Regions from separate parts of the Enterococcus sp. AZ103 genome, predicted to be linked through region 1. Evidence: predicted binding sites of a transcription regulator. Region 1 holds the regulator's gene; the other holds the start of a gene.

Region 1 (7,352 bases):
GCAGCTGATTCAAAGTCTTGGTTTTGAATCGCTTTTTCTTTTTCTGCTGATAAGTTTTCTAATTCTTGTTTCAATTCTACCAATTCAGATTCTTCATCTGTCGTATCTAAGCGGACTTTCGCACCACTTTCATCCATTAAGTCAATGGCTTTATCTGGTAGTTGACGAGAATTAATATAACGAACTGATAAAGATACCGCCGCATGTAATGCTTCGTCAGTAATCTTAATCCCATGATGTTCTTCATAACGTGGGCGTAAGCCTTTTAAGATTTCTTCTGCTTCTTCAGGAGTTGGTTCTTCCACCTGTACCCGGGCAAAACGACGTTCCAATGCAGAATCTTTTTCAATATATTTTTGATACTCATCTAAAGTCGTGGCACCAATTGTTTGCAATTCACCACGAGCCAAAGCTGGTTTCAAAATATTTGAAGCATCGATCGCACCTTCTGCACCACCGGCACCAATTAAAGTATGCAGTTCATCAATAAATAAAATAATTTGGCCATCGTTATAGATTTCATCAATCACTTTTTTCAAACGATCCTCAAATTCACCACGATACTTTGTACCCGCTACTAATGCGCCCATATCTAACATCATTAGACGTTTTCCACGCATGTCTTCTGGCACATCATCCGTAATTATTCGTTGAGCTAAGCCTTCTACAATGGCTGTCTTACCAACACCGGGTTCACCCACTAAAACTGGATTATTTTTAGTTCGGCGACTTAAAATTTGAACAACACGACGAACTTCACTATCGCGACCTACCACTGGATCTAAACGTTTTTCCCGAGCTAGTTTGGTCATATCACGGGCCAAACTATCAAGCGTTGGCGTCCCTTGTGAATTGGTTGTCGCTTGTTTCGCCGGTTTTCTACGATTGTTTTGACCATTGCTACCAGTCATCGATTCGTTGACGCCCATTTTACGTAATAGCAATTGACGCATCTTAGGTAAGCTTAATCCAAGATTGACTAAAATATGAGAAGCCAAAATCTCATCATCCCGCAGTAAGCCCAATAAAATATGTTCAGTTCCAACCAATTTAGCATTGAAACGTTTGGCTTCATCATCAGCAAAAATCAAAATTTGTTTTGCTCGCGGTGAATAAGGTAAATAACTACCTTCTGCATAATTGGTCACTGAACCATAACCAGTCATATTTTCAATTTCTTCACGAATATCTGCTTCTGTAGAATTCATTTGACGCAAGGTTTTTCCGGCAATTCCCTGTTGTTCAATAACTAAAGCCAATAATAAATGCTCTGAACCAACTGAACGATGTTTAAAATACTTCGCTTCTTGTTGGGCAATCGTCAAGACTGCTTTCGCTCTTTCAGTATATAATTGATCCATCTATTTCACTCCTTTTTTTCATAACTCAAACGTTCTAAAAATCCATGTAATACACGTGCCCGTAATCTATTTTCAATTTGACTAATTCCCAATGTGTTTTTCGACAATGCACTCAGCATTAAATTTCCTTCATTTTCCGTCACAATTTTCTCTTCAAATAATTTTTGAATAATTCCAAAAGCATTTGCTTCCGAAATTTCCGTTCCAAAAGAATTCATTAACTGTTCTAAGAAATAGTGTTGATCGGAAATCTGCACTTTGCTAATCCGAATATAACCACCGCCACCCCGCTTACTTTCAACAATATATCCTCTTTGAAAGGTAAAACGAGTATTGATCACGTAATTAATTTGGGAAGGTACGCAATTAAACAATTGAGCCATTTCCGCTCGCCTGATTTCAATTATTTCATGGTCTTCTAAGATACCCTTCAAATATGCTTCGATTGAATCTGAGGTATTTCGACTCACTATTATCCTCTCCCATTATCTATTTCTGTTGACTATTTCTGACCTTAATTATAACGAATTTAGCATGTGAAAGAAAGAGTAATAGCTTATCTGTTTAAAAATGAGTAAAAAAAATAGAAGGTTTTCACCTTCTAAGAATCGGGAAGACAGGATTCGAACCTGCGACCCCTTGGTCCCAAACCAAGTGCTCTACCAAGCTGAGCTACTTCCCGTAAAAATAAAAAAAGACTACGCGCCCAAGAGGAGTCGAACCCCTAACCTTTTGATCCGTAGTCAAACACTCTATCCAGTTGAGCTATGGGCGCATCATTATTCGTACTAATGCCGAGGACCGGAATCGAACCGGTACGGTGATCACTCACCGCAGGATTTTAAGTCCTGTGCGTCTGCCAGTTCCGCCACCCCGGCATGTCCCTGGTCTTTTCAGAGAAAGCGGAAAACGGGGTTCGAACCCGCGACCCCCACCTTGGCAAGGTGGTGCTCTACCACTGAGCTATTTCCGCAAACTTTCGTTGCTTTTCTTAAAAAAGTGCCGGCTAAAGGACTTGAACCCTCGACCCTCTGATTACAAATCAGATGCTCTACCAACTGAGCTAAGCCGGCGTTTTATTTAATGCGGGTGAAGGGACTTGAACCCCCACGCCCGAAGGCGCTAGATCCTAAATCTAGTGCGTCTGCCAATTCCGCCACACCCGCATATCTTTATGAGCCGTACAGGGCTCGAACCTGTGACCCTCTGATTAAAAGTCAGATGCTCTACCAACTGAGCTAACGGCTCATATGGAGGTTAACGGGTTCGAACCGCTGACCCTCTGCTTGTAAGGCAGATGCTCTCCCAGCTGAGCTAAACCTCCATAAATCAAAAAATTCGCGTGGCGACGTCCTACTCTCACAAGGGGCAACCCCTCACTACGATCGGCGCTAAAAAGCTTAACTTCTGTGTTCGACATGGGAACAGGTGTATCCTTCTTGCTATCGCCACCACACTATTTAATTGAGTAAACTTCGCTCACTCAAAACTGGATCAAAAAACATTCCTTACTTTAAAACTACCAAGTCCATTTTGTTTTGGTTAAGTCCTCGATCGATTAGTATCAGTCCGCTCCGTACATCACTGCACTTCCACTTCTGACCTATCTACCTGATCTTCTCTCAGGGATCTTACTTTCTTTAAGAAATGGGAAATCTCATCTTGAGGTGGGCTTCACACTTAGATGCTTTCAGCGTTTATCCCTTCCCTACATAGCTACCCAGCGATGCCTTTGGCAAGACAACTGGTACACCAGCGGTAAGTCCATCCCGGTCCTCTCGTACTAAGGACAGATCCTCTCAAATTTCCAACGCCCGCGACGGATAGGGACCGAACTGTCTCACGACGTTCTGAACCCAGCTCGCGTGCCGCTTTAATGGGCGAACAGCCCAACCCTTGGGACCGACTACAGCCCCAGGATGCGACGAGCCGACATCGAGGTGCCAAACCTCCCCGTCGATGTGGACTCTTGGGGGAGATAAGCCTGTTATCCCCAGGGTAGCTTTTATCCGTTGAGCGATGGCCCTTCCATGCGGAACCACCGGATCACTAAGCCCGACTTTCGTCCCTGCTCGACTTGTAGGTCTCGCAGTCAAGCTCCCTTGTGCCTTTACACTCTGCGAATGATTTCCAACCATTCTGAGGGAACCTTTGGGCGCCTCCGTTACTCTTTAGGAGGCGACCGCCCCAGTCAAACTGCCCATCTGACACTGTCTCCCATCACGATTAGTGATGCGGGTTAGAGTGGCCATAACACAAGGGTAGTATCCCACCATTGCCTCCGTCGAAACTAGCGTCCCGACTTCTACGGCTCCTACCTATCCTGTACATGTGGTACAGACACTCAATATCAAACTGCAGTAAAGCTCCATGGGGTCTTTCCGTCCTGTCGCGGGTAACCTGCATCTTCACAGGTACTAAAATTTCACCGAGTCTCTCGTTGAGACAGTGCCCAAATCGTTACGCCTTTCGTGCGGGTCGGAACTTACCCGACAAGGAATTTCGCTACCTTAGGACCGTTATAGTTACGGCCGCCGTTTACTGGGGCTTCAATTCGTACCTTCGCTTACGCTAAGCACTCCTCTTAACCTTCCAGCACCGGGCAGGCGTCAGCCCCTATACTTCATCTTTCGATTTTGCAGAGACCTGTGTTTTTGATAAACAGTCGCTTGGGCCTATTCACTGCGGCTGATCGTTAGATCAGCACCCCTTCTCCCGAAGTTACGGGGTCATTTTGCCGAGTTCCTTAACGAGAGTTCGCTCGCTCACCTTAGGATACTCTCCTCGACTACCTGTGTCGGTTTACGGTACGGGTCATTGTTTTCTCACTAGAAGCTTTTCTTGGCAGTGTGACATCAGAAACTTCGGTACTTGTATTTCCCTCCCCATCACAACTTGTCCTTAGAAAGATAAGCATTTGACTCATCTTAAGACTCATTGCTTAGACAGACATTTCCAATCGTCTGATTTCTTAGCCTACTGCGTCCCTCCATTGCTCAAACAAAAACAACGAGTACAGGAATATCAACCTGTTATCCATCGCCTACGCCTTTCGGCCTCGGCTTAGGTCCCGACTAACCCTGGGCGGACGAGCCTTCCCCAGGAAACCTTAGTCATACGGTGGACAGGATTCTCACCTGTCTTTCGCTACTCATACCGGCATTCTCACTTCTAAGCGCTCCAGCAGTCCTCACGGTCTACCTTCAACGCCCTTAGAACGCTCTCCTACCATTACACCCTAAGGTGTAATCCACAGCTTCGGTAATATGTTTAGCCCCGGTACATTTTCGGCGCAGGGTCACTCGACTAGTGAGCTATTACGCACTCTTTAAATGGTGGCTGCTTCTAAGCCAACATCCTAGTTGTCTGTGCAACCCCACATCCTTTTCCACTTAACATATATTTTGGGACCTTAGCTGGTGGTCTGGGCTGTTTCCCTTTCGACTATGGATCTTATCACTCACAGTCTGACTCCCAGAGATAAATGTATGGCATTCGGAGTTTATCTGAATTCGGTAACCCGAGATGGGCCCCTAGTCCAAACAGTGCTCTACCTCCATCATTCTTACTCTGAGGCTAGCCCTAAAGCTATTTCGGAGAGAACCAGCTATCTCCAAGTTCGTTTGGAATTTCTCCGCTACCCACACCTCATCCCCGCACTTTTCAACGTACGTGGGTTCGGTCCTCCAGTGCGTTTTACCGCACCTTCAACCTGGACATGGGTAGATCACATGGTTTCGGGTCTACGACCACATACTCATTCGCCCTATTCAGACTCGCTTTCGCTACGGCTCCGTCTCTTCGACTTAACCTCGCATGGGATCGTAACTCGCCGGTTCATTCTACAAAAGGCACGCCATCACCCATTAACGGGCTTTGACTTGTTGTAGGCACACGGTTTCAGGATCTATTTCACTCCCCTTCCGGGGTGCTTTTCACCTTTCCCTCACGGTACTGGTTCACTATCGGTCACTAGGGAGTATTTAGCCTTGGGAGATGGTCCTCCCGGATTCCGACGGAATTCCTCGTGTTCCGCCGTACTCAGGATCCTCCTAGGTGTGATTCAAATTTCATCTACGGGGCTTTTACCCTGTCTCGCAGACCTTTCCAGGTCCTTCGATTATTTCAATCAACTACCATATCGGAGTCCTACAACCCCAAGAGGCAAGCCTCTTGGTTTGGGCTTTTCCCGTTTCGCTCGCCGCTACTCAGGGAATCGATTTTTCTTTCTCTTCCTGCAGGTACTTAGATGTTTCAGTTCTCTGCGTCTACCTCCATTCAGCTATGTATTCACTGAACAGTAACATCCTGTTAAAGATGCTGGGTTTCCCCATTCGGAAATCTCCGGATCAAAGCTTACTTACAGCTCCCCGAAGCATATCGGTGTTAGTCCCGTCCTTCATCGGCTCCTAGTGCCAAGGCATCCACCGTGCGCCCTTATTCACTTAACCTTATCAACCTTGCGGTTGGGTCTTTATCTTCCCTCTAGCGATAGAGTTCCAATAAATAAAAAATAAGCAATTGAACTATTAAAAAACTCATTCAACGCGGTGTTCTCGGTTTGTTTTAAAAATTTTTGGTTTGTTTTTTGTATCCAGTTTTCAATGAACGATTTGAGAGTAGACCTCTCAAAACTGAACGAATAAAGATAAACTTGTGTAGTCTCCGTAATTTTCCTTAGAAAGGAGGTGATCCAGCCGCACCTTCCGATACGGCTACCTTGTTACGACTTCACCCCAATCATCTATCCCACCTTAGGCGGCTGGCTCCATAAAGGTTACCTCACCGACTTCGGGTGTTACAAACTCTCGTGGTGTGACGGGCGGTGTGTACAAGGCCCGGGAACGTATTCACCGCGGCGTGCTGATCCGCGATTACTAGCGATTCCGGCTTCATGTAGGCGAGTTGCAGCCTACAATCCGAACTGAGAGAAGCTTTAAGAGATTAGCTTAGCCTTGCGACTTCGCGACTCGTTGTACTTCCCATTGTAGCACGTGTGTAGCCCAGGTCATAAGGGGCATGATGATTTGACGTCATCCCCACCTTCCTCCGGTTTGTCACCGGCAGTCTCGCTAGAGTGCCCAACTAAATGATGGCAACTAACAATAAGGGTTGCGCTCGTTGCGGGACTTAACCCAACATCTCACGACACGAGCTGACGACAACCATGCACCACCTGTCACTTTGCCCCCGAAGGGGAAGCTCTATCTCTAGAGTGGTCAAAGGATGTCAAGACCTGGTAAGGTTCTTCGCGTTGCTTCGAATTAAACCACATGCTCCACCGCTTGTGCGGGCCCCCGTCAATTCCTTTGAGTTTCAACCTTGCGGTCGTACTCCCCAGGCGGAGTGCTTAATGCGTTAGCTGCAGCACTGAAGGGCGGAAACCCTCCAACACTTAGCACTCATCGTTTACGGCGTGGACTACCAGGGTATCTAATCCTGTTTGCTCCCCACGCTTTCGAGCCTCAGCGTCAGTTACAGACCAGAGAGCCGCCTTCGCCACTGGTGTTCCTCCATATATCTACGCATTTCACCGCTACACATGGAATTCCACTCTCCTCTTCTGCACTCAAGTCTCCCAGTTTCCAATGACCCTCCCCGGTTGAGCCGGGGGCTTTCACATCAGACTTAAGAGACCGCCTGCGCTCGCTTTACGCCCAATAAATCCGGACAACGCTTGCCACCTACGTATTACCGCGGCTGCTGGCACGTAGTTAGCCGTGGCTTTCTGGTCAGATACCGTCAAGGGATAAACTTTCCACTCTTATCCTTATTCTTCTCTGACAACAGAGTTTTACGATCCGAAAACCTTCTTCACTCACGCGGCGTTGCTCGGTCAGACTTTCGTCCATTGCCGAAGATTCCCTACTGCTGCCTCCCGTAGGAGTTTGGGCCGTGTCTCAGTCCCAATGTGGCCGATCACCCTCTCAGGTCGGCTATGCATCGTTGCCTTGGTGAGCCGTTACCTCACCAACTAGCTAATGCACCGCG
Region 2 (7,352 bases), 2.0 Mb from region 1:
ATCCATTGAGAATTTTCTTTCGCAAAACCACGAATTTGATAGGTTTCACTAGACTCGTCAAAGTCTTCCGCTAAAACCAATGTTTCTCGTTTAATTGTGCTTAATAATTGTCCCTCACTAGCTGAAATACTTAGCAAATATGGGCTCAAAATTTCCATTATTTCTTTTCTAATACTTTCTGACAGCTGTTCTTTTCCTTTAGAGGATTTAGCTGAAATAAGTGTATTAGGAAATAGGGTTGGTGCAAATTGAATCGGATTGATTTTATCGGCTTTATTGTAAACAGTCAGTGTGGAAATATCTTCCATCTCCAACTCTTTCAACAAATCTAAAACCGTCTGTTCTTGCTGCTGACGGTCCTCAGCACTAGCATCCACCACATGTAATAATAAATCCATTCCACGGCTTTCTTCTAAAGTTGAATGAAAGGCATCCACTAATTGTGTTGGTAAATCTTGAATGAATCCAACAGTATCAGTTACCGTTGTTTGCATTCCTTGCGGTAATGACCAACGTTTAGTCAAAGGATCTAAAGTGGCAAATAATTGATCTTGTGAATAAGTATCAGCGCTCGTAAGTAAATTAAAGATCGTTGATTTACCGGCATTAGTATAACCTATTAAACCAATTTGAAAGACAGTTGAATCGTTTCTTTTTTGACGAGAACGTTCACGATGGGCTTCCACTTCTTTTAAATCTTTTTTAATAGCAGAAATTCGTCGGCGAATATGTCGGCGATCTGTTTCCAATTTGGTTTCTCCAGGTCCACGAGTACCAATCCCACCACCTAAACGAGATAAACTTTGCCCTTGACCAGTTAATCGATGAAATAAATAATTTAATTGCGCCAACTCGACTTGCAATTTGCCTTCTTTTGAACGAGCTCTTTGGGCAAAAATATCTAATATTAATTGAATACGATCAATTACCGGCACACCTACAATACCTTCAATTGTCTCTGCTTGGCGAGGAGATAAAGCATGGTTAAAAATAACTAAATCAGCTTCATGAGCTTCTACTAATTGTTGCAGTTCAGCCATTTTTCCTTTACCGATAATTGTTTGGCGGTCTACTTTTTGACGTTTTTGGGTCAATGAATACACAATTTCACCATGGGCCGTTTTAGTTAATCCGGCCAATTCGTGCATGGATTCTAAAAAATTGGATGTTGTATCATCTGTTTCTACACCAACTAGAATTACGCGTTCTGACAATTCTATCCCTCCTTAAGCCATGTTGCCACAGCATTTTCTATATTTGTAATAGTTTCTGGTTGTTGCACCAAATCATACCAAACAACAGGCATTCGATTTCTAAACCAAGTCAACTGCCGCTTGGCATATCTTCTGGATTGCAACTTAATTTCTTCGGTTGCTTCAGTTAAAGATTGTTCTCCTCGAAAATATGGGAATAATTCTTTATAGCCTATTCCTTGAGCTGCTTGAACAGTAGGCGTAACAAAAAGTTTTTCGGCTTCATCCAATAACCCATCATTAATCATTTGATCCACCCGTTGATTGATCCGCTGATATAACAATTTTCTTTCTGTATTTAAGCCAATAATCATTGGATTATAAAGCAATTTAGGTGTTTTTTCTGGTGAAAAAATTGAACGTCCAGTTAATTCAAAAACTTCCAATGCTCGAATAACTTTTTTTTGATTATTAAAGTGGATTTTCTCTGCTGCTAATGGATCGAGCGCTTTTAACTGCCCCCAAAGTGCTGATTTGCCGTTTTTTTCAGCAAATATTTCATATTTTTTTCTTAACTGAGGATCATGGTCAGTTTCAGCTTTACCTAACTGATAATCCCATAACAAGGATTGAATATATAAGCCTGTACCACCTACTACGATTGGTAATTTTCCCGTAGCAGTAATATCCACAATTTTTTTTCGCGCTTCTTTTTGAAACTCTGCAACTGAGTAATTTTCATTTGGATCCTTAACATCAATTAAATAATGGGGAATTCTCTCTTTTTCTTTTTCAGTCACTTTGGCAGTACCAATATCTAGTGTTCGATAAACTTGCAAAGAGTCACCACTAATAATTTCACCGTTAAATTTTTTTGCTAAATCAATACTCAAACTGGTCTTACCAACCGCTGTTGGTCCAACTATAACTAATACTTTCTCCATTATATTCCTACTTTACATCAAAATAGCGTAACGGTTCTTTTGTTAAACGTGCTAATTGATTTTTCTTTTCCTGCGTAATTGAAAGTAATTCATCAGCAAAAGATTCCATCAATACTCGTCCACCCTTGTATGCGTAACCTCCCAAACGAACGGTTTCTTCAGGTGAAATAACCATTTTACGATGGGAAATATTTTTAAAAAACTCTTCCACTAGATATGTCGGTAAATAAAAATTATTTTGTGCGGCAAAAGATTGCAAATAAATATAATCATCAATTGCTATATAAGTATCATCAAATGCATTGAAACTAACGTAATTTTCCATCATTAAGCTACGTTTACTCAAAATTTCATTGATTTTTTTATTTAATAAATTCATTACTTCAATTTCTTTTACTCGGTGTTCAAGTTCTCGTTTCCGATAAGTTTGTCTTTCTTGATATTTAAAAAAGAAAAAAACTGTCACGCCAACAATCGCAGCACCAATCAAAACACCGATTAACCCAATAAGTCCAGTACTCATTTTTCACCCTCTTTTCCTGTCTTTTATATTACCATATTTCCGAAATAAAAAGGATGGTTGAAGAAAGTCAAAATAATCGTCCAAAACATTTGACCAATGTTGACCAATCGATTATACTATGTTTTAGAATTTAGCAATTACACTTGAAGTGTGCTAAAATAATTTTGAAAAAAGATTTGAGGAGGAATTTCCTATGAATTTAGTCCCTACAGTTATTGAACAATCATCTCGTGGCGAAAGAGCTTACGATATTTACTCTCGTCTATTAAAAGACCGGATTATTATGTTGAGTGGCGCGATTGATGATAACGTGGCAAACTCAGTGATTGCCCAATTACTATTTTTAGATGCACAAGACTCTGAAAAAGATATTTATATCTACATTAACTCTCCTGGTGGTAGTGTATCTGCCGGTTTAGCAATTTTTGACACAATGAACTTTGTAAAAGCCGATGTCCAAACAATCGTTTTAGGGATGGCTGCATCAATGGGTAGTTTCTTATTAACAGCTGGCCAAAAAGGGAAACGTTTTGCCTTACCGAATGCTGAAATCATGATTCACCAACCATTAGGTGGCGCCCAAGGTCAAGCAACTGAAATCGAAATTGCAGCAAAACATATCTTAAAAACTCGCGAACGCTTGAATAAAATTTTAGCTGAACGGACTGGTCAACCACTTGAAGTGATTGAAAAAGATACTGACCGTGACAACTATATGACAGCTGAAGAAGCAAAAGCATATGGTCTAATTGACGAAGTAATGGAAAATAGTTCAGCTTTAAGCTAAACAAAATGACTCCTGCAAATTTTTTGCAGGAGTTTTTTTATATAAACATATTTACTAAATAAATCACCCATAGATGCAATGGATAAAAAACGTAAAAGAAATATTTAGATGTTTTGGTTTGATAACCGCCTCTTTTTCCATTGTATAAATAAATCAATGGTAATACCGTCACCATCATAAACTCATTATCAAACGTCAAATATTGATACAAACTCTCCCCAGTATTCATCTGCCAAAAAATAACAATACTCCACGCAAACAAAACAAAACAAATAGCAAAAACTCCTAAATAAAGAATTTTCGAATTTTGCTTCAAGTGGCTAAAGTAAAAAATTAAGCTAATTGGCAATAAATAAAGACCACCTTCACTGAACAAAATTGGCAGTAATAAAAATCCCGCTACTACTAAATATTTACCATTCTCTCGACTTAAATCAACTGCCCATATCAAAGCGAACAATAATGCCAATGTTAGAAAAATATTATTTGGTCCAATTAATTGCAACACACTAAAACCACCAGTGAAATGATCGGTATAATTGTCAGCCAAAAAATTAATTAAACTATTCCCTAAAAGCATTATCCCCGCGCCTAAGCTTAATCGCCTCAAATATTTTTTTCGACTATGAGTATAAAAAAATCCTTCAATCAATAAAAAAACAAATAATGGTGCTACAAATCGACCCAACCAAGATACCCACAAAGGCCACCCTAAACTTGCACCAAAATAAGTATTGATATGATCGATTACCATAAAAACAATTGCTATAATTTTTAATTGATAACTAGATAAACCTTTTTTTAACATTTCATCTCCCCGCTTTCAATTCTTATCTTAGCAAAGAAAAACTTTATAAAAATGGGACGTTAGTCTGAAATGCTGCGAACAAAATTGTCACTTAGCTCGCTTTAGAATAACCAGTGGTATAATCAATCGTTACACCATCTTGCACATTGTAAATAAAAACATTATACGAAACATTTGAATCCTCAATACTTTGAGCTTCCATCTGGACCCCACGAGCAACCAATTCATCGTCTTTAAAATAAGGTGATACACGATAACGTACATGATGTTTTGTTTCACGAATATAATCGCCAACCTCTTCCTCATACTTAGTCATACCCGGGTGATTGAAACGAGCCGTTCCAGTCATCAAGTTTTTCCAGTTATTATTTTCGCCACTTAATTGAAAAGCAACCAGATGACAACGATTATATAAAGGTTGATCATCATAAAATTTTTGATGCCAGCCAGTTGGCTTAACGTTTAAACTTTCTCTTTCTTCTGTTGGCATCAACTCTTGACTTAACATTCCATTTGCTGGTCCTACGCGATTGAGATCATCTAAATCAGAAAAAATTGTCCATGAACCATTGGCTAATGACAAGTCAGTTTCGTTAAAATTGGAATTATTTTGGTTCAACGTAATGACTTTTTCACCATTATAATCTGGAATTTCTGATAAATGATCAATCGTAACACTTGGCATCGTAGATGAAATACTAGGTTCTGTTGATATCGTCTGATTTTCTGGATTGCTTTGACTGTAAACACCATAAGCAATTGCTAATAATATAATAATGCCGCTAACGACAGTCGGTCTCTTTTTTTTAACCATACATACCTCTTTTTTTAATTTTTTTGCTTAATTATTATAGCAGATTTTTTAAATAACGATGAAGATAATTTTTTTTAGAATGTTTGATACTAATTAAAAATTATCTTCAGGATTTCTTTTAATATAAAAATTTTTTCGAGATTTTTGGAAGAAGTTTGATAAAATAAATATAAAGGGGGCGTTAGAATGGAAACATTATTAATTGTGTTAGGCTTCATCGCTTTTGTTTTTGGTATTGTCAATTTTATTTCGGCATTTCGTAAAAAAACTGACAAGAAAAAAAGTGGCTATATTATTGTTGGTTCATTATTTATCATGGCTGCCGGCAGCATCTTGGCACCTGAACCTCAACAAACATCACCAACAACTGTATCAACGACGATTGCTTCAACAGAAACAAGTAAGAAAAAAGATTTACCAGATACAGGAAATGCCGGTAAAACAATTGCGTTGGATTTCCAAAAAGAGCAACAGCAGATCCATCAAGAGCTGGCAGCCATGGAATATACAGATCAGCAGACAATCGATGTAAATGGCGGTAAACCGACTTTTACTGAAGAAGACTCGGGTACAGACATCGGGTATTGGGAAAGTTATGGTGACTTAGATTCATTAAATCGGGCAACATACGGTGAAGCCTTACTAAACAAATCTTTGATGCCAAGTGAAAAAAGAGAAGCCCTAACGGTTGATCCGACAGGTTGGCGAAATAAAAAAATTGATAACAATTATCTCTACAATCGTAGTCATTTGATTGGTTTTCAATTAACTGGTCAAAATAATAATTTAAAAAACTTAATTACCGGTACACGGCAACTAAACAGTCCTGAAATGTTACGCTTTGAGTCTGATATTGCTTATTTCCTAAAACAAAATCCGAAGAAATTTGTTCGTTATTCAGTCACACCAATCTTTCGTGAAAATGAATTAGTTGCACGAGGCGTCCAACTTCAAGCTCAATCAATTAATAACGATGAAATTAGTTTCAATGTTTATATCTTTAATATCCAAGATGGTGTTGAAATTAATTACGCCGACGGAAGTAGTCGAACCACTGCTGAAATTCAAGCAGAAAATGACCGGAAAGCTGCGGAAGAACACGCAGCAGCTGAAGCTGAACAAGCCAGAATTGCTCAAGAACAACAAGCGGCGGCGGCTGAGCAAGCCAGAATTATAGCCGAACAAGCTGCGCAACAGCAAGCCGCCCAAGGAAGAACTGTTTACGTAGCACCACAATCTGGAAAAAAATATCACTTTAACGCCAATTGTCGCGGACTTTCTAATGCAAATTCAGTTGTTTCAATGACTGAATCTGAAGCTGCTGCTCAAGGATATGGCCGTTGTGGTTTTGAATAAATAAAAGAGACTAGCAGATTGTAGTGATGTAGTGACCCCAAATAGTTAGACTTTTTTGGAGTGGAGAAATCCACTCCTTTTTTCTTTGTTTTTACTGCTATTATATTTTAAGCTGCTTTCAATGCCGATTTTCTAAATTGCACCGGACTCTGCCAATTTAATTTTTTCTTCATACGTTCATGATTGTAGTAATAAATGTAATTATCAATTGCTTGTTTCAATTCCTCAAAGCTATGAAATTCTCGTCCATAATAAATTTCTTGTTTTAATAAACTAAAGAAATTCTCCATGATTGAATTATCCAAGCAGGTGCCCTTACGGGACATACTTTGAAATATTTTATGTTCTTTTAATTTATGATTGTATGCCTTCATTTGATAAGCCCAGCCTTGATCAGAATGAAAGGTTCGACGGTAGAGACAGTCTTTTGTTACTTGAATCGCTTCTTCCAATGCCTCCATGATCGCTAGTGCATTTGGCTTTTCAGAAATACGATAAGAAATAATCTCACTGTTGTACATATCTAAAAAGGGATCAAGATACAGTTTCTTTTCACGAATGGTCCCGGATTTGTCTAGTTCAAAATATTTTAGCTCTGTCGTATCTGTCGTAATCTTTTGATGACAAATGCTTGTGCAAAAGCGTCGATGAATTCGATTTTTCGTAACCGCACCGATCTTCCCACGATAAGAATGATAACGACGAGATTTCCTCGTGAATGAGCGGACCTCAATACCCAGTTTCCTAATCAAGCGTTGCACTTTCTTCTTGTTTACATGGAACCCACGATTACATAATTCCTTTGTTAGGCGCAAACAGCCATAATCCTTATGTTGGCTTCTTATCTTAAGTATTTCCTCTTCAATTTCTTGATCTGGATTTTGTCGATCAAACCGTTTTTGCCAATACATAAAGGTCGATTTAGGG

The links. Region 1 encodes CtsR, which represses protease genes until heat stress. Its sites were predicted from a motif close to TTGGTCAAAAAAGGTCAAANA; they were not measured.
Region 2: the regulator CtsR is predicted to act here: its motif matches at 2,747-2,767, upstream of clpP (ATP-dependent Clp endopeptidase proteolytic subunit ClpP).

What each region holds. Positions count from the first base shown of each region.
Region 1 is NZ_JBIOSI010000001.1:776,755-784,106, forward strand. Features, by position in the region: gene ID741_RS03885 (ATP-dependent Clp protease ATP-binding subunit) at 1-1,361, opposite strand, end outside; gene ID741_RS03890 (CtsR family transcriptional regulator) at 1,367-1,834, opposite strand; tRNA gene ID741_RS03895 (tRNA-Pro) at 1,970-2,043, opposite strand; tRNA gene ID741_RS03900 (tRNA-Arg) at 2,063-2,136, opposite strand; tRNA gene ID741_RS03905 (tRNA-Leu) at 2,154-2,239, opposite strand; tRNA gene ID741_RS03910 (tRNA-Gly) at 2,263-2,334, opposite strand; tRNA gene ID741_RS03915 (tRNA-Thr) at 2,362-2,434, opposite strand; tRNA gene ID741_RS03920 (tRNA-Leu) at 2,446-2,527, opposite strand; tRNA gene ID741_RS03925 (tRNA-Lys) at 2,537-2,609, opposite strand; tRNA gene ID741_RS03930 (tRNA-Val) at 2,613-2,685, opposite strand; rRNA gene rrf (5S ribosomal RNA) at 2,702-2,817, opposite strand; rRNA gene ID741_RS03940 (23S ribosomal RNA) at 2,900-5,812, opposite strand; rRNA gene ID741_RS03945 (16S ribosomal RNA) at 6,043-7,352, opposite strand, start outside.
Region 2 is NZ_JBIOSI010000001.1:2,791,957-2,799,308, forward strand. Features, by position in the region: gene hflX (GTPase HflX) at 1-1,214, opposite strand, end outside; gene miaA (tRNA (adenosine(37)-N6)-dimethylallyltransferase MiaA) at 1,217-2,137, opposite strand; gene ID741_RS13940 (hypothetical protein) at 2,145-2,660, opposite strand; gene clpP (ATP-dependent Clp endopeptidase proteolytic subunit ClpP) at 2,854-3,447, shown strand; gene ID741_RS13950 (TraX family protein) at 3,485-4,255, opposite strand; gene ID741_RS13955 (DNA/RNA non-specific endonuclease) at 4,347-5,069, opposite strand; gene ID741_RS13960 (DNA/RNA non-specific endonuclease) at 5,256-6,425, shown strand; partial or broken gene ID741_RS13965 (IS3 family transposase) at 6,533-7,352, opposite strand, start outside.